DNA from 2 places in the Peribacillus frigoritolerans genome. Region 1 is predicted to be linked to the other one. Evidence: riboswitches for the same ligand, from Rfam matches in the RefSeq annotation. Region 1 holds a riboswitch; the other holds the start of a gene.
What was found. Region 1 has a riboswitch for S-adenosylmethionine ahead of metK (methionine adenosyltransferase). Riboswitches for the same ligand answer to the same signal wherever they lie in the genome.

Region 1 (11,629 bases):
ATTAAACCTGGGCTACCTTCCTGGCGGTGACAAATCAATCATCACCCAAGCCGATACGACGATATCAGCCATTGAACAGCTATTCGAACTGCTGGCGCCTGAAGGCATCATCATCCTCGTCATTTACCATGGTCATCCAGGGGGATCGGCAGAACGGGATGCATTGATGGATTATGTACAGAACTTCCCTCAACAGAAAGCCCATATCCTGAAATACGGGTTCATCAACCAATCAAACAATCCGCCATTCATTGTCGCGATTGAAAAGAGATGATAAATCTGACACCGTTCTGTTCGAACGGTGTTTTTTCAATCCCAACTCGCAGAAGCAGAATTACCAATCACAACATTTTGAATTTTTCGTCTATAATGATTATAATGATAGAAAATAGATAAGAGGGTGCAGAAAATGGAACATTTGCCTACTTCATTACTGACGGATATATTGTCTGAAAAAATCAAAAGGGATTCAAGTGAACAATACGGGGAGTTTGTCAGCTCGCTTAACTCGTTGACAGAAAACCAAAAAACCATGGAGGACCTCAAACAATTCGATCACCATTTTGATAGGTTCCTGCCACAGCTCGATTTAATGATTTCCACTCAAAACCATGAAGCGATCATGAATATGAAAGCGACGCTTTTGGACCTATTCGCCAATGACTTAACCTTCAAATCCATTTATCTTCTATCAACCGCATTATCCAATAAAAAAGAACTTACACACTTGAACCAATTTATGTACCCGGTTACTTTCTGGGCACCGGTGATCAAGTCGAACGAGTTGCTTAAAAACGCAGGCTGATTCAAATAAAAAAACTGCCGAAGGTCTAACCTCGGCAGTTTTTTATTTATCCTGAAGTATGTACTGATCAAACGACATACCCTAATATTTTTAAACGGTTTTCAACAAAACTCAGTGCATATTGAAATACATCATCACGCTCTGGTTCATTGAAGATTTCATGATATAGCTTCGGCCATTCCTTATATTGCTTTTCACTGGCCAAGTTATAATTAAACCACTCACGAACCGCCTTCTTGTTCACGACTCGGTCATCTCCACCCTGCATGACCAAAAGCGGCACATCCTGAAATTCAGGAATCTCTTCAAAAGCATCCTTCATAGCCTGTGCAAGCTCGCGATACCAGCGAACCGAAACCCTTGTGATATATAATGTATCGTTTCTATCGGATTCACGGATTTCTGCGCTTCTCGTCGCCATTTCAGGTGTCAATCCAGATTCAACCCTGAACTTAGGCATCACGATGTTCAAACCATGCGAGATGGTTGTAAGGAACTTCGGCGGCTTCGTCACGAGGCCCAAGCATGGAGAAGAAAGAATTACCCCTGCAATGTCCCATTCCTCTTCCTGAAGAAGGCGTATCGAAATCAAACCACCCATGCTGTGTCCAAGTAAAAAGACCGGCAACGAATATTCGTAAGCCTCTTCTATCCAGCTTTTCACTTCGTCCAAATACTCATCAAAGGAATCGATATGTCCCCGGTAGGCGCGAGTAGTCATACCCTGCCCAGGAAGGTCGCCCATGACGACATGGTATCCAGCCGAAAGCCACATTTGTGTTACCCACTTATAACGTCCGTGATGTTCCATTGCCCCATGAATGATGACAATGACGCCCTTTGCGTCTCCTTCTGTCTCCCATTTCCACATTCGAAATCCCCCTTTCACTTTTCACTTGTTGTGTACGATCCATGATAGTTAAAATAATATATATAAATTATAACCATATTCGTGATTTTCGACAAAAAAGAAATCTAACAAGTTGTACATTGCTATTATAAATAGCCAAGTGTATATGCATACGGTATATTAAAATAATACATAAAAACACTCACTTCGGAAAGGAAATGATTGAAAATGATTATTTATCCGTATAAAGGCAAAGAACCTGAAATCGCCGAAAGCGCTTATATTGCTGAGAATGCTGTCGTGACAGGTGATGTCAAAATTGGCGACGAAACATCAATTTGGTTCAATTCCGTCATTCGCGGTGATGTATCCCCAACCATCATCGGGAAAAAAGTCAGTATACAGGATAACAGCGTCCTGCACCAAAGCCCAAATAATCCATTGATCATCGAGGATGAAGTAACCATTGGCCATCAGGTCATTTTACATAGCTGTAAAGTCCGTAAAGGAGCTCTGATCGGCATGGGATCGATTGTACTTGATGAAGCCGAAATCGGCGAAGGGGCCTTCATCGGTGCCGGCAGTCTCGTTCCCCAAGGTAAAGTCATTCCACCGAACATGCTGGCATTCGGACGCCCAGCTAAAGTCATTCGCGAAATCAACGAAGAAGATCGCCAGGATATGGAACGCATCGTTCGCGAATATGCCGAAAAAGGACAATACTATAAAACGGCGGAACGAATAAAGTGAATTAACTGAAAGTTACGAGTATTGTACTCAAACTCACGAGTAAACGTTCCAAATTCATGAGTAACGCTTCAACCTCACGAGTAGATGACCCAAACAAACTTGTAAACGACCTTAACTCACGAGTTTTGCACATATTTTATATTTCTTTGGGATTTCTTGAATTATTCCCGCTGAGGGTAAAATTAATCCACAAAAAAAGGTGCCCCGCAAATTGCGGGACACCTTTTTTATATGATTTACGCTTGTGCTTTTAATGTTTCTGCTTTGTCCGTACGTTCCCATGGAAGATCGACATCTGTACGGCCAAAGTGTCCGTATGCAGCTGTTTGTTTGTAGATCGGGCGACGAAGGTCAAGCATTTTGATGATGCCAGCTGGACGAAGGTCGAAGTTGGCGCGAACTAGGTCAACAAGGACTTCTTCGCTAACTGTACCAGTTCCGAACGTATCAATTGAAATCGATACAGGCTCTGCCACACCAATTGCGTATGCCAATTGAACTTCCGCTTTGTCGGCAAGGCCTGCTGCCACGATGTTTTTCGCAACGTAACGAGCAGCGTATGCAGCAGAACGGTCAACTTTAGTAGCATCCTTACCAGAGAATGCACCGCCGCCATGACGAGCGTATCCGCCGTAAGTATCGACTATGATTTTACGTCCAGTAAGACCAGCATCCCCTTGAGGTCCGCCAATTACGAAACGGCCAGTAGGGTTGATGAAGTATTTAGTTTGAGCATCGATCAATTCAGCTGGAACGACAGCTTTGATCACATGTTCTTTTAGATCTGCTTGAATTTGTTCAAGTGTAATTTCTGCATCATGCTGTGTAGAGATAACGATCGTATCTACACGTACGGGACGGTTATTCTCATCATATTCCACTGTTACCTGTGTTTTACCATCAGGGCGTAGGTAAGCAAGAGTTTCATCTTTACGAACTTGAGCCAAGCGGAATGAAAGTTTATGCGCCAATGAAATCGGAAGCGGCATAAGCTCTTCTGTTTCATTACAAGCAAATCCGAACATAAGACCTTGGTCCCCTGCACCGATTGCATCGATTTCTTCCTCAGACATGTTTCCTTCACGAGCTTCCAATGCTTTATCGACACCAGCTGCGATATCGGCAGACTGCTCATCAATGGAACTCAACACGGCACAAGTTTCAGCATCGAAACCGTATTTCGCACGTGTGTAGCCAATTCCTTTAATCGTATCACGAACGATACGCGGAATATCCACGTAAGCGGACGTTGTAATTTCACCAGCAACAAGTACAAGACCTGTTGTTACACTAGTTTCACACGCAACACGTGCATTTGCATCCTTAGCTAGGATAGCATCTAAAATGGAATCTGAAATCTGATCACAAATTTTGTCCGGATGGCCCTCTGTAACAGATTCAGAAGTAAATAGACGTTTCTTTGACATCATATTTCCTCCTTGGAAGTTAGTATGTTGTAGGCATAAGCCTGTTTTTTACGGAACTCGTTTCCCTCATTAGTTTCAACTATAGACACAGAATTACTTATAAAAAACACAAAAACCTTCCCTGGCAAATGAGGAAAGGTTTAAAATTCTGTCTTCTATCCTTTCACTCTTATCGTTCAAGGGTTTTTTACCTTGCTCAGGTTAGCACCATCACCACTATTCCTTGAAGATCTTCGCTTTATTTTCGGCGATCGATCTTGGAGTCAAGTTCAATATGGCAGGTTGCTGGGTTTCAAAGGGCCTGTCCCTCCACCAACTCGGGATAAGAGAATCCGTACAATTTAAGATATTATCGTATCTGCTTGGAATTTGTCAATGCTTTTCTAAAAAGAACATTTCCGCCCAGTATGGCGTTCATTTGAAAAACATGTTGATACAGCGCCTTAGAAGGGTTTACAATGCAAAATACGAATAGAAATGTTGAAAATTGCCATTAATAATAAGTATTAAGCAAACGAAAAACGACTTCACCATTGGAAATATATTGCTTACTTACTTCCTATTAAAATAAAATTGACTTCATTAAAGTATATGTGTTAAATCCTGACTCGGTTCCTGCCGGAATAAATGATTAACGCGACCAACTGAAAATAATCACAAATTAGAAGAAATAGTATAGACTATTTAAATGAATGTGTTATACTAATTGTAATCTAAAAACTTAAACAAAGGAAGGTACCTCATATATGAATTCTGTAGATGTTTCTAATGAGTTACACCAGTTATTAACAGGAAACAATGTGCAAACTCAACTTTCAGTTCCTCAATTGGTCGAAAAAGTATTAAGCAGAAATGAAGGCGTTTTAACATCAACAGGCGCAGTAAAAGCTGAAACTGGCAAATATACTGGTCGTTCACCTAAAGATAAATTTATCGTGGAAGAAGCATCCGTTAAAGATAAAATCGATTGGGGTTCAGTGAACCAGCCAATTTCCGAAGATGTGTTCAATAAACTATATAATAAAGTAGTTGACTACCTAAAAGCAAAAGAAGAGATTTTTGTTTTTAAAGGTTTCGCTGGTGCAGACGAATCATCTCGTCTTCCAATCCGTGTTGTTAATGAATATGCTTGGCATAACCTTTTCGCCCATACTTTGTTCATCCGTCCAAATGAAGAGGAACTAAGAGGTCACGAAGCTGAATTCACAATCCTTTCTGCACCTAACTTCAAAGCAGACCCAGAAGTGGACGGAACCACTTCCGAAACTTTCATCATCGTTTCATTTGAACGCCGTACCATCCTGATCGGCGGAACGGAATATGCAGGAGAAATGAAAAAATCGATCTTCTCGATCATGAACTACTTACTTCCAGAGGCTGGAATCCTTCCAATGCATTGCTCTGCTAACGTAGGACGTGAAGGGGACGTCGCTTTATTCTTCGGACTGTCCGGTACAGGCAAAACAACTTTATCAGCAGACACTAGCCGTAAACTGATTGGCGATGACGAGCACGGCTGGTCTTCTAACGGCGTATTCAACATCGAAGGCGGCTGCTATGCGAAAACGATCAATCTTTCACGTGAAAAAGAACCACAAATTTTCGATGCAATCCGTTTCGGTGCCGTATTGGAAAATGTTGTTGTTGATCCGGATACACGTGAAGCGAACTATGATGACAGTTCATTGACTGAAAACACTCGTGCTGCTTACCAAATGCAAGCGATCGATAACATCGTGAACCCAAGTATTGCAGGACACCCAAATACAATCATTTTCTTAACAGCTGATGCTTCAGGCGTTCTGCCTCCAATCAGCAAGCTCTCCAAAGAACAGGCAATGTTCCACTTCCTAAGTGGATACACTAGTAAATTGGCTGGTACTGAAAGAGGCGTAACTTCACCGGAAGCTACATTCTCCACTTGCTTCGGATCACCATTCTTACCGCTTCCAGCTCAACGCTATGCTGAGATGCTTGGTGATAAAATTGACGAGCACAATGCAAAGGTATATCTTGTCAACACTGGATGGACTGGCGGAGCATACGGAACTGGAAGCCGTATGAAACTTGCTTACACTCGTGCAATGGTACAAGCGGCACTTGAAGGTGAATTAGCGAACATCGAAACGATCAAAGATGATATCTTCGGCTTGGATATCCCGCTTCATGTTCCTGGTGTTCCTGATGAAGTGCTTCAGCCAATCAAGACTTGGGCAGATCCTGCCGCTTATAAAGAAGCAGCAACGGACCTTGCCGCACAATTCCGTGCTAACTTCAAGAAATTCGGCAGCGTTCCAAGTGAAATCGAAGAACTTGGCGGACCGACAGCTTAATAAATTACACAAAAGGACCAAGCTCTTGCTTGGTCTTTTCAGTTTGTCGACAAGAAATGTCTCATTCCCGAACCATGATTTCAAAACATTACTTGGTTAACCTTCATGGTTTACTTTTTGAATGGAATCCCCAGAAATTTGCTACAATCCTGCAACTGGCTATCCAAGACCCCGCTAGATACATCAGCGAGTAGTCCGAATAGTGAGGTGTAGATCGAATAAATTTGTGAACGGCCGAATAATGTGTAGTGTAGGTGGATTAACGGCAACAACGGTCGAATATAGTGCCCTGGAGGTCGATTAACGGCGACAACGGTCGAATATAGTGCCCTGGAGGTCGATTAACGGCGACAACGGTCGAATATAGTGCCCTGGAGGTCGATTAACGGCGACAACGGCCGAATAATGTGCACTGGAGGTGGATTAACGGCGACAACGGCCGAATAATGTGCACTGGAGGTCGATTAACGGCGACAACGGTCGAATATAGTGCCCTGGAGGTCGATTAACTGCAGTGAACGGTCGAATAAAGTGCACTGGAGGTCGATTAACTGCAGTGAACGGTCGAATATAGTGCCCTGGAGGTCGATTAACGGCGACAACGGTCGAATATAGTGCCCTGGAGGTCGATTAACTGCAGTGAACGGTCGAATATAGTGCACTGGAGGTCGATTAACGGCGACAACTGCCGAATATAGTGCACTGGAGGTCGATTAACGGCGTCTTAGGTCAATAGTTCGTTCTAGGTCGAATAACGCCGGCAACGGCCTAATATCTGGCCAGCCAAGCCCCAGCCAGATTGTTTGGCGGAAAGGAAGCTGAATTTCTGAAACCAACTGGAACGTTTCTACAGTCTGAAAGGACCAACTCTTGCATGGTCCTTATCTTCATTGGAAAAAGGGCACTGTCATAGTCAGCGCCCCTTAATCCTTATTCCAATATGGATTTTTTTGTCCAAGTTTTTTTTAAATGATCGCTTTATTCCTGGCTTTTTTCATGGACATCGTTTTGTATTGATATATATTGCCCAGGTTGGCCACCGGGACATCTGTTTTAGTTGCATCAATGCAATTGCGTGTATCCAAAATCAATTTATTTCTCATGAGATTTGATAGATTATCATAATCCATTTGTTTAAATTCATCATGGTCGGTCAGGACAAGTATCAAGTCGGCATCATTTACAGCGTCTTCCACTGATACGACTGGCATCTTTCCAGATTGGACATGCGGGTCATGCAAGGATACATCCATGTTTTCCATCCCCATCAAGATATTGACGACATCAATGGCTGGGCTTTCACGAATATCATCTACATTTCCTTTGTATGCAAGACCGAAAACAGCTACTTTTGGCTTCCGGATCCCCTCTAGCATCATCCTTACGGAATTAACGATATAATAAGGCATCGATACGTTGGTATCGCGGGCCAATTTAATGATTCTCGCTTGCTCTGGTGCCTTTGCAACGACGAAATACGGATCGACCGCTAAACAATGGCCGCCAACTCCTGGTCCTGGTTGGTGTATATTGACACGAGGGTGTTTGTTTGCCATCGATATGACATCCAAAACATTGATGTCCAGCTCGAAACAGATTTTCGTCAGCTCATTCGCAAGGGCGATATTGACATCCCTGAAGGTGTTTTCCATCAGTTTGGACATTTCAGCCGTTTTCGCATCCGTCTGAATGATCTCCCCTTGAACGAAGGTTTTGTAAACAAGACTTCCTTTATATGAGCATGTTTCCGTGATGCCCCCGACGATACGGTTATTATGAACCAACTCTTCAAGAATCCTTCCAGGTAAAACGCGTTCCGGACAATGAACGAGGAAAATGTCTTTTCCGATGGTAAGGCCCGTCCTCTCAATCATCGGTTTAATATGATCATCCATGCTTCTTGGCGCTATCGTCGATTCGATAATGATGACATTCCCTTTTTTGATAAAAGGAAGAATGTTTGAGGTTGCATCCATGACATGAGTTAAATCACAGGATTGATGCATGTCCTTTTTATTTGGAGTAGGTACCGCGATGATGAAAACATCCGCATGTTCCGGGCTTAACGTAGCCCGGAACTTATTGGTAGTAAGCACTTCTTGCAATACCTCCTCCAATCCTGGTTCTTCGATATGGAGCCTGCCGCTATTCAAATTGGAAATAATCTCAGGATGGATATCCACGCCGACAACATCGACACCGTGTTTCGCAAACATTAAAGAAGTTGGAAGTCCTATATAACCAAGTCCGATTGTACAAAGTTTCATATAAACCACTCCTATCTATTTTTCTGCTACACTCAAATTTGTTAGGCTGTTTGATAGATTTCGATAAAGATTTCCTTCTCTTGTTTCCAATTGTATTTTTGTCGCGCCTTCAGGCAGTTTTGGCTCATTTCCGCCCTTTTTTCAGGATGCTTCAATAAGTAATTGACACCTTCGGCAATTGATTTTGGATCATGTGAATCGACACACACACCGATTTTTTCCGTATCGACAACCTTTTGAATTTCAGGAAAGCTGCAGGCAACCACAGGAACACCGCTCATCATGTATTCAAACAATTTATTTGAAGAAGCGGAGTAGTGATTAAAGCAGACATTATTCAATATTTGAAAACCTAAATACGCATTTTTTGTATAATGGAGCAGCTCGTCGACCGGAACCTTCGGCAGGAACTTCACACGATGCTCCAGATTCATGTCGCTTACTTTTTTCATTAATTCATCCTTGATCCTTCCATCCCCGATAAAAACTACCGTCCCGCCCTCGATCATCGGTACAGCATCAACCAATTGCTCTAACCCTCTTCCCATTTGAACGCCGCCTTGGTATAACAATATCGGTTCATTCTCTGGCAAATCGAGCAGCTCATGCAAATTCACGGCCGTACTTTCCTCAGGATTGGTTGGAATCGGGTAGTTATGGACCACCTTGGGATATAGACCATATAAGTCTTCGTTATACTTAGCTCTCGTATGGTTTTCGGCAATCATTTCATCAACGAACATTAATAGGAATTTCTCCATCATCCCGTAAATCCGGCTATTATATCCCGTCCTGCTCGTTTGTACCTCATGTGAGTCATAAATCAGCTTTTTCCTTCTCAACCATTTACTGCTGATCGCTCCCTGCAAGAGCGTATTCAAGTCATTCGAATGGTAAAAATCATATTTCCTTTTCCGGCCATGATAGATCATTTGACCAAAAATGTAGCTCCTCGTTAATAGTGTCGGCAGCTTCGTTTTAGTGATCATCACGGTGCCCATCGCTAGGAGTGCAAGGGAACCGAACAGTATTGCCGATCCCAACCAGCCGTTGATCAAGTTCAAATTCCACAACGTATTCCAGACCAATAAGGCCAATAGAACGATTTCAAACTTCTTTTTCTTCAATTTGCCTACGATCCTGAGAATCTTATGAAGCGCCTCCCAGCGGTTATTCACCCTGGTGACCGAGAAACCATTTTGGTGTTTCTCCTTTTTGGCCAAACCCTCGATTTTCCAATTATGAATGGCAATTAAATCGACTTCATAACCCGCTTCAGTAAGTGCTGTGCATTCTCTTAGAACCCTCGCATCGTTCGTAAAGTGATTCCACACGAACATACATACTTTCTTCGCCATGTTGTCCTCCACTTCCGGATTTTTCAGCCTGAGGCTTCCATCACGTTGATGAGACCTTTAATATTTTTAGACCATTGAAAATGTTGTTTAGCATACCGATGACCGTTTTCCCCCAGTTCTTCACGAAGAGCTGGATCTGAGGCCATTGTCAATATATGCTGACAGATTTCATCAACATTTCTGCTCTCTGCTACCAACCCGCATTTCGCCTCAGATAGCATCTTCTTGGCCCTGCCGTCCACATCTCCGACAATGGGTATTCCGACACACATATAATCGATGATTTTACCAGGCAGCACCTTATTGAAGACTTCCTTTTCAACCAAGCTCACATAGGCAATATGGGACGTTGAAACTTCATGAAGAGTCACTCTTCGATTCATCGCATTAATCATCTTAATATTTGTCAGCCCTCTAGAGCTTATCTCCTTCTCCACTTCGGATATCCGATATCCATATCCAATCATCGAGAATTCGATTTGTTTATGTTCCCTTAGCTTTTCAGCTACGGCTATCAGTTTTTTCAAGTCCTGGGCCAGTCCGATATTCCCCGCATAAACGACCTTGATTACCTTTTCCGATACGGGTGTAAGCAAATTCTTTAAAGTCAGCTCATCCGCAGTAAGCGAATTGGGGATGTATTGGATGGCCTCCTCCTTGACTCCCTTTGCAACGATATAATCCCTGAAACCAGGACTATTGATGATAATGAAATCTGAATGCCGATATAGCTTCCTTTCCAGGAAGAAAGCGACTTTCAAAACCCACTTATTAGTAAATACTCCTACTCCTATCAACGATTCCGGCCATAAATCCCTGACATCGGTAATGAGTTTCGCCTTCATCTTTTTCTTGGCGATCAACGCCGCCAATGTCGGGAAGATCGGCGGGGTCGTGGCAAACACATAATCATATTTTTTTTCGAGACGGATGATTGTATAAATGAAAAGCCACATCGCTTCAAGATAATGAAGCAACCGCTTCCCCATATTGCTTGTATACCTCTTCACTTTGTCCGGTTTAATCCTGATGACATCCTCTTCAATGCTTTCTTCATCCCAAAACTTTGTATCTTGATATAAACTTTGATTAGGATAACTCGGCTTCAATGTGATGACCGTTACCTCAAATCCGTTTCTTTTCAAATGGAGATATATATTTTTCATTCTATTTCCCGCACTTCCGATTTCCGGATAAAAGTTTTGCACGATCATCAGGACGCTTTTCATATTCGCCTATCACCTCTATTCTGCTTTGCTTTACTTCATGCTTTATATTGTAAATGCCAGATATTAACTGAAGGTTAAAGAAATATAAAGTCCTTATTAATATTGTAAAAATTCTGTTAATTATTGTTTCATTTTCATATTTCCCATGAACTTCCCGTTATAATGGGGGAGACATTCAGAATGGGAGGAAATGAGCATGCCTAAACAACGTATTAAGGTCATGACCGTATTTGGTACAAGACCAGAGGCTATCAAAATGGCACCAGTCGTTTTGGAACTGAAAAAGCATCCAGAAGAAATAGAAACCATCGTGGTGGTCACCGCCCAGCATAGGGAAATGCTCGACCAAGTCTTGCAATGTTTTCAAATAAAGCCAGATCACGATTTGGATATGATGAAGGATAGACAAACATTAGAAGAGATAACAACTCGAGGGCTTGAAAAATTGAGTTCGCTCATGAAAGATATAAAACCGGATATCGTCCTCGTTCATGGGGATACAACGACAACTTTCATCGCAAGCTTGGCAGCTTTCTATAATAAGATACAGATTGGCCACGTTGAAGCTGGTCTCCGGACTGGTAATAAGTATTCTCCATATCCTGAAGAA
Region 2 (11,629 bases), 1.7 Mb from region 1:
ATCGCTAAAGTTTCAGTTGAAGTCTCAAACAGGAGTGCCTCAGCCAGTTTCACTTCCTCTTCCGGAATCAGAGCGAAACGTTCAAGTTTTTCTGTATTCACGATGGCATAATCGAGTCCCGCTTTTGTACAATGGTAAAGGAAAACTGCATTTAATATTTCCCTTCCCCTCGCTGGCAGACCGAAAGAAACGTTAGAAATGCCAAGTATCGTCAGGCATTCTGGAAACTTTTCTTTAATAGCCTTTATTCCATTCACCGTCTCTAAAGCAGATCCGATATATTGTTCATCACCTGTGCCTACAGGAAATACAAGCGGATCAAAGATGATGTCACTTTTGTTTAGACCGTATTTATTGACAAGCAGATCCACAGACCGTGTTGCCACTTCCAATTTCCGTTCAGCATCGACGGCCATCCCGATTTCATCAATGGTTCCTACGACAACGGCAGCACCATATTGATGGACTAAGGGTACTATTTTTTCAAAGCGCTCTTCACCATCTTCAAGGTTTATGGAATTAATGATCGATTTTCCTTGTGAATGTTTTAATGCTTGTTCAAGTACAACTTCATCTGTAGTATCGATGACCAATGGGACCTTCACTTTTTTGACGACCTCTTCTACGAATTCCTTCATATCGCCAAGCTCATCCCCATCAGGATCAGCAAGACAAATATCAATGACATGGGCGCCTTTTTTCACCTGGTTACGTGCAATTTCGGCTGCTGGCTCGTAATGCTTGCCGCGTATCAGCTCCTTGAATTTTCGGGAACCGATAACATTCGTCCTTTCACCTACGAATAAAGGACGCATTGAATCATCATAAATGAGCGGTTCTATGCCTGATACGGCATGACCATGGGCAGTTTCCGTAATTGTACGGGGCTTCATGCCTTCGAGGACCCTGGAAAGTTCTTTAATATGCTCTGGTGTCGTACCACAACATCCGCCAATGATATTGATCCATCCCTTTTCGGCAAATTGCTTCATTTTCTCTGCCAGGGAAGTAGGTGACTCATGATAGTGGCCTTCTTCATCAGGGAGCCCGGCATTCGGATAACAACTGATGGCACTATTCGATATATCTGCAAGTGTCCTGATATGGTCTATCATGAATTCCGGTCCTGTTGCACAATTAAGGCCGACAGCTACGGGCTTCATATGTTCAACAGATAAATAAAAAGCTTCTATGGACTGGCCGGCAAGTGTCGTGCCCATCGGTTCGATTGTTCCTGATATGATGACAGGCACATCTTTTCCCGTTTTTGCGAATGCTGCTTTGATTCCAGAAAAGGCAGCCTTGACATTAAGCATATCCTGACAGGTTTCCACCAACAGCAAGTCTACACCGCCATCCAAGAGACCCAGTGCCTGTTCTTCATAAGAATCGGTTAAAATGTCAAAAGTCGTTCCGCCCGTTACGGATAGCGTTTTTGTAGTGGGGCCCATCGAGCCAGCTACATACCTTGGCCACTCCTCATTGGAATACTTTTCACAAGCTTTAACGGCAAGCTCAGCTGAAATTTTATTTAGCTTGTAGGCAATCGTGCTTATTTGGTATTCCTCAAGAACGATGCTGGTCGCTCCAAAGGTATTTGTTTCAATGATATCTGCGCCCGCTGCTAAATATTTTTCATGAATGGTTTGGATGATTTCCGGTTGCGTCAGTGATAAATATTCATTGCAGCCCTCGAATTGTTCCCCGCCAAAATCGTCTGCTGTCAAATTCTCCGCTTGAAGCATGGTTCCCATCGCCCCATCAAGTAGGAGAATCTTAGAATTTAACTGATCTTGAATCGCTTTTTTATTCATGTACTGCCACCTCTGATGTCTGTTTACTATCGACTTTTCTAATATATTTCGTAAGTTCCGCCGTCATTTCATAGCGAAGGAACGGAGTGATTAAATATATGCCCTTGAATTTTTCCCTTGCCGCGTCCACCAGTTCCCGCGCGATATTAACCCCTTCCATCCTAGACTTTACAGGGTCATCCCCCGCTAAAGCCATGGCCCTTCTTACGTTATCGGGCAATTTAATGCCTGGGATCTCATTATGGATGAATTCTGCGTTCCGGGTGCTTGTCAAAGGCATGATACCGATGAAAATCGGGGTTTCTAAATGTTTTGTAGCTTCATGTACTTCTTCGATTTGCTCCACCGAATAAATTGGCTGTGTCAAAAAGGATTGAGCACCGCAGGAAATCTTCTTTTCCATTCTCAGTACGGCTTTATCCAGATATTTCACATTGGGATTAAACGCTGCCGCAATTTTAAAATTCGCCCGTTGACCCAAACTTTGACCGGAATAGGAAAGACCTTCATTAAATTGTTTGACCATGCTTATAAGGTCAAAGGAAGATAAATCATAAACCGAAGTGGCACCAGGGAAGTCCCCTATTTTTGAAGGATCTCCGGTGATGATCAATAATTCATTCAGCCCCACCGTCTGCAGACCCATTAAATGTGACTGCAGGCCAATCAAATTTCGATCACGGCATGTTATATGCACCATCGGATTAATATTCAATTGGTTCTTTAGTAAGTTAGCCAGTGCATCATTCGATATCCTTGGTGAGGCAAGTGAATTATCCGCTAATGTAATGGAATCGACCCCTGCTTTTTTCAAAACCTCAGCACCGGTCATGAAGCTCTCTATTCCCAGCTTTTTCGGTGGATCAAGTTCAACTAGGATCGTCCTTTCCGTCTTGGCCTTTTCGTACAGTGGAAGTTCCAATTCTCTTTCGTTCACTTCAATTATTTCTATTTCACGGGGTTTCGTAATTTTCTCTTTTACAGGAGCAAAACTTCCAATTGCATTCTTTACAGCTTGAATATGCAGTGGAGTCGTTCCACAGCACCCACCTATGATAGCGGCACCTTGCTCACGAAGTTCCAGGGCACTTGAACCGAAATATTCCGGCACAGCTTTATAGACGAGCCTTCCATCCACATAATCCGGGAGGCTGGCATTAGGGTATATGGCAATCGATGCATCCTTCGGCAAGCTCACTTCTTCCAAGGCCCGGATCATATGATGTGGACCGAGACGGCAATTCACCCCAACAACATCGGCACCCAATTGCTCGAGTTTTTGAAAGGCTTCATTTAAATGGATTCCATTTTGAAGATTACCCAGTTCATGCATCGAAACATTTGCGATGATCGGCAATCCGGTTTCATTTTTTACGATTTGCAGGACGGTTTCCAGCTCTTCCAGGTCATAAAATGTTTCCAAGAGAATCCCATCAGGGTTTTCCATCAACAGACTGTATAGCTGTTCACGAAACCCCCGTTTAATCTCTTCCATGCTTAAATCCGATTTCCTGATACTCCGCTGTGCCCCTATGGTACCGAAGACATACGCATTTCCTTTTGCCGCTTTTTTAGCAAGAATGACTCCCTGGCGGTTGATTCTGCTAACTTCATCTTCAAGTCCATACCGTTTCAATTTGTTGAAATTGGCTCCGTATGTATTTGATTGAAGGATATCTGCACCAGCTTCGAGATAGGCACGGTGGATGGACTCTATTTGATTTGGATTCGTGCAGTTTAATTCCTCATAACATTGATCGATGCCATTTGAGTACAATAAGGTCCCCATTGCCCCTTCCCCAACCAACATTCTTTCTTTCACTTCTTTACGAAAATTCATCATTACACCCTCTCTCAAAAACAGTCCTGTTTTTGTCGTATTTTATGAGTATGAGAGAAAAGGAAAAAAACCTTCTCAAAGAAGAAGGTTTTTTGAAACATTCTCCTCATCTATCAAGCTCTGCTTGCTGGATTTAGCACCTTTGCCTAAGCTGGTTGCTGAGGTTTCTTCGGGCCAGTCCCTCCACCTCTCTCGATAAGATCCATTTATATAATTTTCACAAGATTTCAAAATTAGATTATATTTAATTTACATTAATAATCTGTCAATTTCAATACCTGATCGACATTTTTTTCACTTTTGCAAAAATGATTCAATCTTTTGCGGCTTTAACCCTCTTCAATATTCTTTGTTTCCAGTCTTCCGCTAACGAGTCTAGAGTAAGTAAAGCCTTAGCGCCTTCCAGGCCATCTCGTTTATGAAGGATTACCTCTGCTGCATAATGAACTGAAATTTTTTCTTGCAAACGATCTATCAGCACGATTTCGTTTTGCTTATTTATCGTTCCTTCTTGAAGTACTCTTGCAAAATATCCAGTGAAACTCGTTTTCAGCACGAGTTCCAAAAACTTAGGTTCTTGATTGAAGTGGGAAATGGTCGAACAAGGTATCCTTCCCTGGTTAATTTGAACAATCACTTCGCCTATTTGATAAATATCGCCGATATACGTGGCTTCTTCCCTCATCCCCGCTACAGTTAAATTTTCACCGAATGCTGGGATATCCATCTTTTTAGAGAATTTTTCATTCCATAATGAATAATGCTCAAAGGGGTAAAAGCACAAAGCCCTATCAGGACCTCCATGGAACTTTACATTACCTACCCCATCACCAATTATGCCTGATTTAGTCACTGTCACATTATCATGTGCTTGTTTATCCATGGCAGAAAAGATATCGACATTCGAAAAAATTTCCTGTTTCGGCTTTCCGGCATGAAGTGATTTGATTTTTCCATTTTTCATTTTGCATCTTCCATTCATATTTAATTTATATCATCCTATATGTATAAATTATACTAAAAATCCATTTATTCTGTAGCTTTTTATAAGTATATGAAGTGAAAAAGCCACATGAGCCGTTAAATGGGCGAAATATCATTGATTTCCAGAAAAATTCATAGGATAGTTTCAGTAATTTTGTTGCTATTTCAGAATTAAATATGGTAGAATATGAACACAATATATAGTCGAAAACTACAACCGTTCGCCTATATGTTGATTTTCACGATTGAATTCCTCATTGTCGCTCTTTAGGGAGCGAATTTTTTTTGCTTTCATTAATATCCACTAATTCCCTGTAATTCCATTCAGTTTCTTGCATCGTGATCGACTTACCTATTTGTACTTTCTTCCCTCCTTATCAAGTCCCTTTCATTTCCTTATTAGAAGCCTGATTCCTTGCAAAAACAAGCAGAAAGCCGAGCGACATCATGCGTCTTCCGCTCAGCTTCCTGTTTACGCTTGTTTCTTTTTTTTCGGTGCCGCTTTCTTTCGGGTCGTCTTTTTCTTTTCCGGTTCATCATGTTTTGTACGGTCTATGGATGCCTGTAATGCCTCCATTAAATCGGTTACATTGTTGGAAACTGGTTCTTTTGTTTTCGCTGTAATCGTCGTCTGTCCCGTTTTCTTTGATTCAATCAATTCTAGTAACGCGGTTCGATAGTCATCGGTGTATTTTGTCGGATCGAAAGTAGTCGTTAATTGATCTATCAATAATACGGCAGTATCGATTTCTTTTTTTACAATGGTATCATTGGCAGGGATATTCGGAACATCCGCTGTGGAGCGGACTTCATCCGGATAATGAATCGTTTCCATCACCAAGGTATTATCAACGACTCGGATAACCGCCATTTGTTCTTTAGAGCGAATGATGATTTTTGCCAACCCCACCTTATTCGATTCCTTGAGGGCCTGCCTCAAAAGGGAATAAGCTTTTATCCCCCCGTCATTAGGGGACATGTAATAACTCCGGTTAAAATAAATGGGATCTATTTCTTCAATTTTAACGAAATCCACGATTTCCACGGCTTTTTCTTCGTTTTGTTTTTTCAGTTGCTCCAGTTCATTGTCTTCCAATACAACAAACTTTCCCTTTGTATACTCAAAAGCGCGGACTATATCATCCTTCCCCACTTCTTTCTCGCATACCGGACAAACCTTTTCGTATTTAATCGGTGAATGACATTCCTTATGCAACGTCCTTAAAGATATATCCTTATCCTCCGTTGCAGCATGAAGTTTAATCGGAATGTTCACCAAACCGAATGATATGCTCCCCTTCCACATCGTATGCATATTCGTCACCTCATAACTTATTTTTAATGAGAAGAACAATTTTATTATTCCCCTTTGTTCAAAAAAAACCGAAAAAACAATTGCCAACTCTAACACTTCGTTTTTTTGGCAAAATAATGTTATCAATTATTTGCGGAGGTAAATACAAAAATGAAACCGATGCTGCCTACCTATTACCCTGAAGCCCCCAACTCCAAGGATTGGCGTTATGAAGTCAAATATGACGGCTTTAGGGCTATATTAACGATAGACTCCGATACCATAAGCATTTCGAGTCGGAATGAGAAGGAATTATCACCACAATTCCCAGAAATCATTGCTTACATCAAAGACCTGGGCCTGGAAGATTATCTCCCGCTTCAGTTAGATGGAGAATTGGTCTGGCTCACCAATCAGGCGAAAGCAGACTTTTTTCAAATACAGTGGCGAGGACGCCTTGGGAAACAATCCTTAATTTCAGAAAATGCCCGCTTTTCCCCATGTCGGTTTATAGCGTTTGACCTGCTTCGCATCAGCGGAAAAGACGTAGCAGCTAAACCTATGGTGGAACGAAGGGAATTGATGTTGAATATGGGGGAAAAACTCGGTCTTCCCATGCCTCCTAATCCCAACGATAAGGCTTTGATACAATTAATAGAGAGTTTTGACGTTTTGGATAATGCCTTGAATAAGGTCACCCTGTTAGATGGCGAAGGGGTTGTCGCCAAGGAAATTCGGGGTGCTTGGCAAGAAGGAAGACGTACAACAGCTTGGATTAAGGTGAAAAATTGGAAGACCGTTTCTTGTTTCATTACAGCATTGCACAAAGAAAATGGTTACGTTTCCCTCGCAGTTTTCAAAGAAGGTGCCGTAACGAAAATCGGAAGTGTCAAAAATGGACTGAGTGCTCGAGATAAAAGTATATTGCATCAATTGATCAAGCAAAATGCATCAGATGAAGATGCACAATTTTTTTATATCCATCCATCCATTTGCATCGAAGTTCAATTCTTACACGTATATGAGGAAAATGAATTGCGTGAACCTCAGTTTTCGCAATGGCTCTTGCAAACGACTCCCGATGAATGTACCTGGGAGAAATTTGTGCTAGGCCAATACACATTTCCAGATACGGTACAAATAACTTCCAGAGATAAACCGCTTTGGATAACAGAAGGTAAACAGGTGGTGAAAGTTGAATACCTTCATTATTTACGGGAGGTTTCAGCTTTCTTCTTACCATTCTTGAAGGATAAACTGCTTACGACGATCCGCTATCCACATGGCACTTTGGATAAAGAAAGATTTTTCCAGAAAAACAAACCTGATTATGCGCCGGCCTTTATTAAAACGTTCATGGATGAGGATATCGAATACATGCTGTGTAACGATATTGAAACGCTTCTTTGGTTTGGTAATCAGCTTGCATTGGAATTCCATGCCCCCTTTCAGAAAGCGGGTAAAACAAGACCCGACGAAATCGTCCTGGACTTAGATCCCCCTTCCATCGAATTTTTCTCCTTTGCGATAAAGGCCGCACAGGAAATTAAAAAAGTGATGGAATCATTAAGGATTAAAGCTTTTGTAAAAACTTCAGGTAACAAAGGACTGCAAATTCACATTCCATTGCCTGAAGACAGATTTACTTATCAGGAGACACGCATATTCACCGACTTTCTTGGTGACTACTTAACAAGTTCCAACCCAAATGATTTTACAACGGAAAGAATGAAAATAAATCGGCACAATCGACTTTACTTGGACTTTGTGCAGCATAGTGAAGGAAAAACCATCATCCAGCCTTATTCCCCACGGGGAAATTCTTTCGCGGGTGTGGCTACACCTTTGTTTTGGGAGGAAGTCGACGAAAATCTCCAGTTAAAGAACTATACGATTGAAACCATCCCAAACAGAATAAAAAGGGATGGATGTGCTTTTATGGATTATAGACTTGTCGATAATGGACCAGCCTTTTTGGAAGTTTTGTCGTTCCTAAAACAAAAAAAGACCAACAACTGAAGTAAACCCAAAGCGTTAGAAGTCGCTTTATTTTATTAGGCAACCTTGAGGGAGTGTTATATGGCGTTGATTGGAACGTAGGGCACTCGCTTTCCGAGGACGATCCGTACCGAGGGGATATTTTTTTTAATACGGGACTTGTTACACTCTTTTTTCTTTTTTTATATAGGATGAATCAGAGACACTACTGCCGAATAACTGGCTAGCGGAGATCCTTCTAGATGCTTGCTTTGATGAGGCTTGTCCAGACGGCGGAAAGGATCGAATTCAACGTGTACCTTAAATGAATGCTCCGGAATGCGAATAGTGAGGCGAAAATCGAAAAAATTTGTGAACGTCGAATAAATTGCATTGAAGGTCGAATAAAATCGTCAACGGCCTGATAATTTGCGGTGAAGGTCGAATAAAATCGTCAACGGCCTGATAAAGTGCAGTGAAGGTCCTGATAATTTGCGGTGAAGGTCGGATAAAATCGTCATCGGCCTGATAATTTGCGGTGAAGGTCGAATAAAATCGTCATCGGCCTGATAATTTGCGGTGAAGGTCGGATAAAATCGTCAACGGCCTGATAAATGGCGGTGAAGGTCGAATAAAATCGTTATCGGCCTGATAATTTGCGGTGAAGGTCGAATAAAATCGTCAACGGCCTGATAATTTGCAGTGAAGGTCGAATAAAATCGTCAACGGCCTGATAATTTGCGGTGAAGGTCGAATAAAATCGTCATCAGCCTGATAATTTGCGGTGAAGGTCGAATAAAATCGTCAACGGCCTGATAATTTGCGGTGAAGGTTGAATAAAAACGTCAACGGCCTGATAATTTGCGGCGAAGGTCGGATAAAATCGTCAACGGCCTGATAATTTGCGGTGAAGGTAAAAATAACTGGGTGGATTATCGAGAAAAAGCTCCGGAAAGGTACGGCGAAGGACGAAAAAAGTGCTCCGGCTGAAATCAACTGCAACTTATTTAATAAGAAAACTGCAGGCAAACTCGCTTTTTTTCGAGTTCGCCTGCAGTTTAAAAATTTCATTATAATTTTGTATTCAAATAACTTTGCACTTCATCCTGAAGCTTGGCATATAAGCTTGTTTCGAATTCAAAATCCTCTTTTTCAAGCATTTCAAATTTTTCAGGCTGATCTAAGTCTATTTCAATCGATACCTTGAATTCATAGGTTGCATTCCCGATTAAATCAATTGAATACTTTTGGCTTTCTTCATCATGATGGACAACGCATTTAACTTTTCCGCCGTTATTGTAGACAGATATTTCACTTTCCAATGCGTTTAAACCAACAGAGCATGTTACAAGGCTTGAAGCAGACATCGCCGTTCCACATGCATTCGTGAAGCCTACTCCCCGTTCGAATGTCCGCACATAAATGCTCCCTGGTTCCAGCTCTTTCACAAAGCTGACATTGACACCATCAGGGAAAAGTTCATTCGGTTGATTGACCTTTGTTGAAAGTTCTTCCTGCAAATCACTTTGTAAAACGTCACTATCAACGAGAGTGATCAAATGTGGATTAGGAACCGCCAATGCCGAAAATATCAGGGTATCATGAAGTTCCGGCATTGGTTCGTTTTGCAGCTGTTCTTTAGCCAATACAAGAGGTAGATCCTTCACATTAAAACTTACTGGTGAAATTTCCACCTTGAAAGTCGGAATGCCCTCATAAATATCTTCCGTTTTTTCCACGAGTAGATCCGCCTTCATGGTTTCCACGATCATTTTATCTAGCCCTAAAACGTCGTTCGCGTAACGTGCAACACAACGAAGTCCATTGCCGCACATCGAGGCTTCCGAACCATCCGCATTAAAGACACGCATCCGGCAATCAGCATGTTCACTTTTCATTACAAACAAAATACCATCCGCTCCAAGCTTCTCCCTATTGCATAGGGCCTTCGCGAAATTTTTCCGCTGTTCTTCAGTAAACGTCAGGGTTGTAGTCAATTCATCAATGATCAAGAAATCATTTCCTGAACCATGGCTTTTTAAACCTTCAATAATCATCCTGTCACATCCTCTAATATGCTGCTTGTCATTTATCATTTTTTTAATATTCTATATCATAGCATTTTAAAGATGGATGTGTCATCGCGTAAATCACAATAAATCCTTTTTTCGACGAAAAACCCAATAAGAAAAGCGGTTGGAATAAGAATTAACTCATACTCCAACCGCTCTTTTGAATTATTAACCGATCATACCGATGATGAAATAGACGATAAACATTCCGGCACTCACATACATCGGGGCTGACACTTCTCTCGCTTTTCCGGTTACAAGCTTCAAGAACGGGTACAGGATGAAACCGAATGCCATTCCATCGGCAATACTGTAAGTGAAAGGAATGATCGTGATGATCATGATTGCAGGTATGCTCTCGGTTAAATCGCTGAAATCCAGCTTTTTTATATTTCCGAGCATCAAAATGCCAATGATAATCAAGATGGGGGCAATGGCGCTATCAGGGATTACTTTAATCACCGGTATAAATAACAGTGATAAAATGAATAGCACGCCTGTCACCACTGAAGTAAAACCAGTCCTGCCTCCTGATGCGATTCCAGCTGCCGTTTCTACTGTAGCAACGGTAGGACTCGAACCGAATAAGCCTGATAATAGAACGGACACACTTGTCGCCTGGAGCGACTTTTTATAGGCATCCTGGCGGTTGATACTGTCTACATGCCCGTGTACAAGACCAATATTCTCAAAAACAAGAACCATCGTCATCGCAAATACACTTATCCAGAATTCAATCCGGTTTGCTTCCAGGAACGATAATGAAAAGAAAAGATCGCCGTAGGAAGCTGTGTCTATGCCTGAAAAATGGATATCCGATAGTTGAACCGTCCCAAACCAATAGGCAATGAGGCTGCCTGCCAGGATGGTAATCATGAAATTACCGGGGACATTCTTGATGAACAGCGTGATTGCCAGTAAAAAGGTCAACACCGTTGCACACACCGCTGGATCGCTTAAATCTCCGAGTGCGACGATTGATGATGAACCTCCTGTGATTATCCCGCCCTTTTCAAGACCGATTAGCATCAAGAATAAGCCAAGACCGACAGATATGGCTTCTTTTATCGAACTTGGAATCGAATCACTGATTAACTTAGAGTATTTTGTAAAAGCGATGATTACAAAAATTACCCCTGAGATAAACACAGCACCAAGAGCCGATTGCCAAGATAGACCCATTCCTTGAACCATGGTATAAGCAAATAGGGCATTTACGCCCATTCCTGGAACGAGGAGGATTGGGACATTCGCCCAAAGTCCAATCATGACACAGCTTAAAGCAGATAAAAGAATCGTGGCAATCACTGCACCATTAATCGGTATGCCCGCTTCCGATAATATCAGGGAATTCACGATGAGAATATAGACTATCGTAAAATAGCCGACCACTCCAGCAAGGATTTCACGTTTTCCATTCGTTCCATAATCGGAAAAATGAAAAAACGTTTCCAAGTTTAATTTCTTCATGTTGTATCCTTATTAAATTTATCCCTCGCCCACCCGTTTGTATTAGTGACAAACTACACTTGGCGATTTTAACAAAAAAAAGGATAAAAATAAATAGTAATGATAAAAATTTGAAAAAAACTGTCGGAAATGATCCCGACAGCCTCGATGAATATATTATTTTTGTTCTTGTGAATAC

Region 2: it holds a riboswitch for S-adenosylmethionine, as region 1 does, so the genes downstream of both, ABOA58_RS15625 (bifunctional homocysteine S-methyltransferase/methylenetetrahydrofolate reductase) here and metK (methionine adenosyltransferase) in region 1, are expected to answer to the same signal.

Annotation. Positions count from the first base shown of each region.
Region 1 is NZ_CP158190.1:4,914,898-4,926,526, forward strand. Features, by position in the region: gene ABOA58_RS24235 (class I SAM-dependent methyltransferase) at 1-274, shown strand, start outside; gene ABOA58_RS24240 (hypothetical protein) at 410-805, shown strand; gene ABOA58_RS24245 (alpha/beta hydrolase) at 873-1,676, opposite strand; gene ABOA58_RS24250 (gamma carbonic anhydrase) at 1,887-2,405, shown strand; gene metK (methionine adenosyltransferase) at 2,642-3,835, opposite strand; SAM riboswitch class I at 3,999-4,161, opposite strand; gene pckA (phosphoenolpyruvate carboxykinase (ATP)) at 4,579-6,165, shown strand; gene ABOA58_RS24265 (nucleotide sugar dehydrogenase) at 7,131-8,432, opposite strand; gene ABOA58_RS24270 (glycosyltransferase) at 8,474-9,790, opposite strand; gene ABOA58_RS24275 (glycosyltransferase family 4 protein) at 9,814-11,019, opposite strand; gene wecB (non-hydrolyzing UDP-N-acetylglucosamine 2-epimerase) at 11,216-11,629, shown strand, end outside.
Region 2 is NZ_CP158190.1:3,192,818-3,204,446, forward strand. Features, by position in the region: gene metH (methionine synthase) at 1-1,814, opposite strand, end outside; gene ABOA58_RS15625 (bifunctional homocysteine S-methyltransferase/methylenetetrahydrofolate reductase) at 1,807-3,654, opposite strand; SAM riboswitch class I at 3,758-3,856, opposite strand; gene ABOA58_RS15630 (MOSC domain-containing protein) at 3,968-4,618, opposite strand; gene ABOA58_RS15635 (Ku protein) at 5,111-5,953, opposite strand; gene ligD (DNA ligase D) at 6,104-7,951, shown strand; gene dapF (diaminopimelate epimerase) at 8,980-9,966, opposite strand; gene ABOA58_RS15650 (NCS2 family permease) at 10,150-11,451, opposite strand; gene ABOA58_RS15655 (beta-class carbonic anhydrase) at 11,608-11,629, opposite strand, start outside.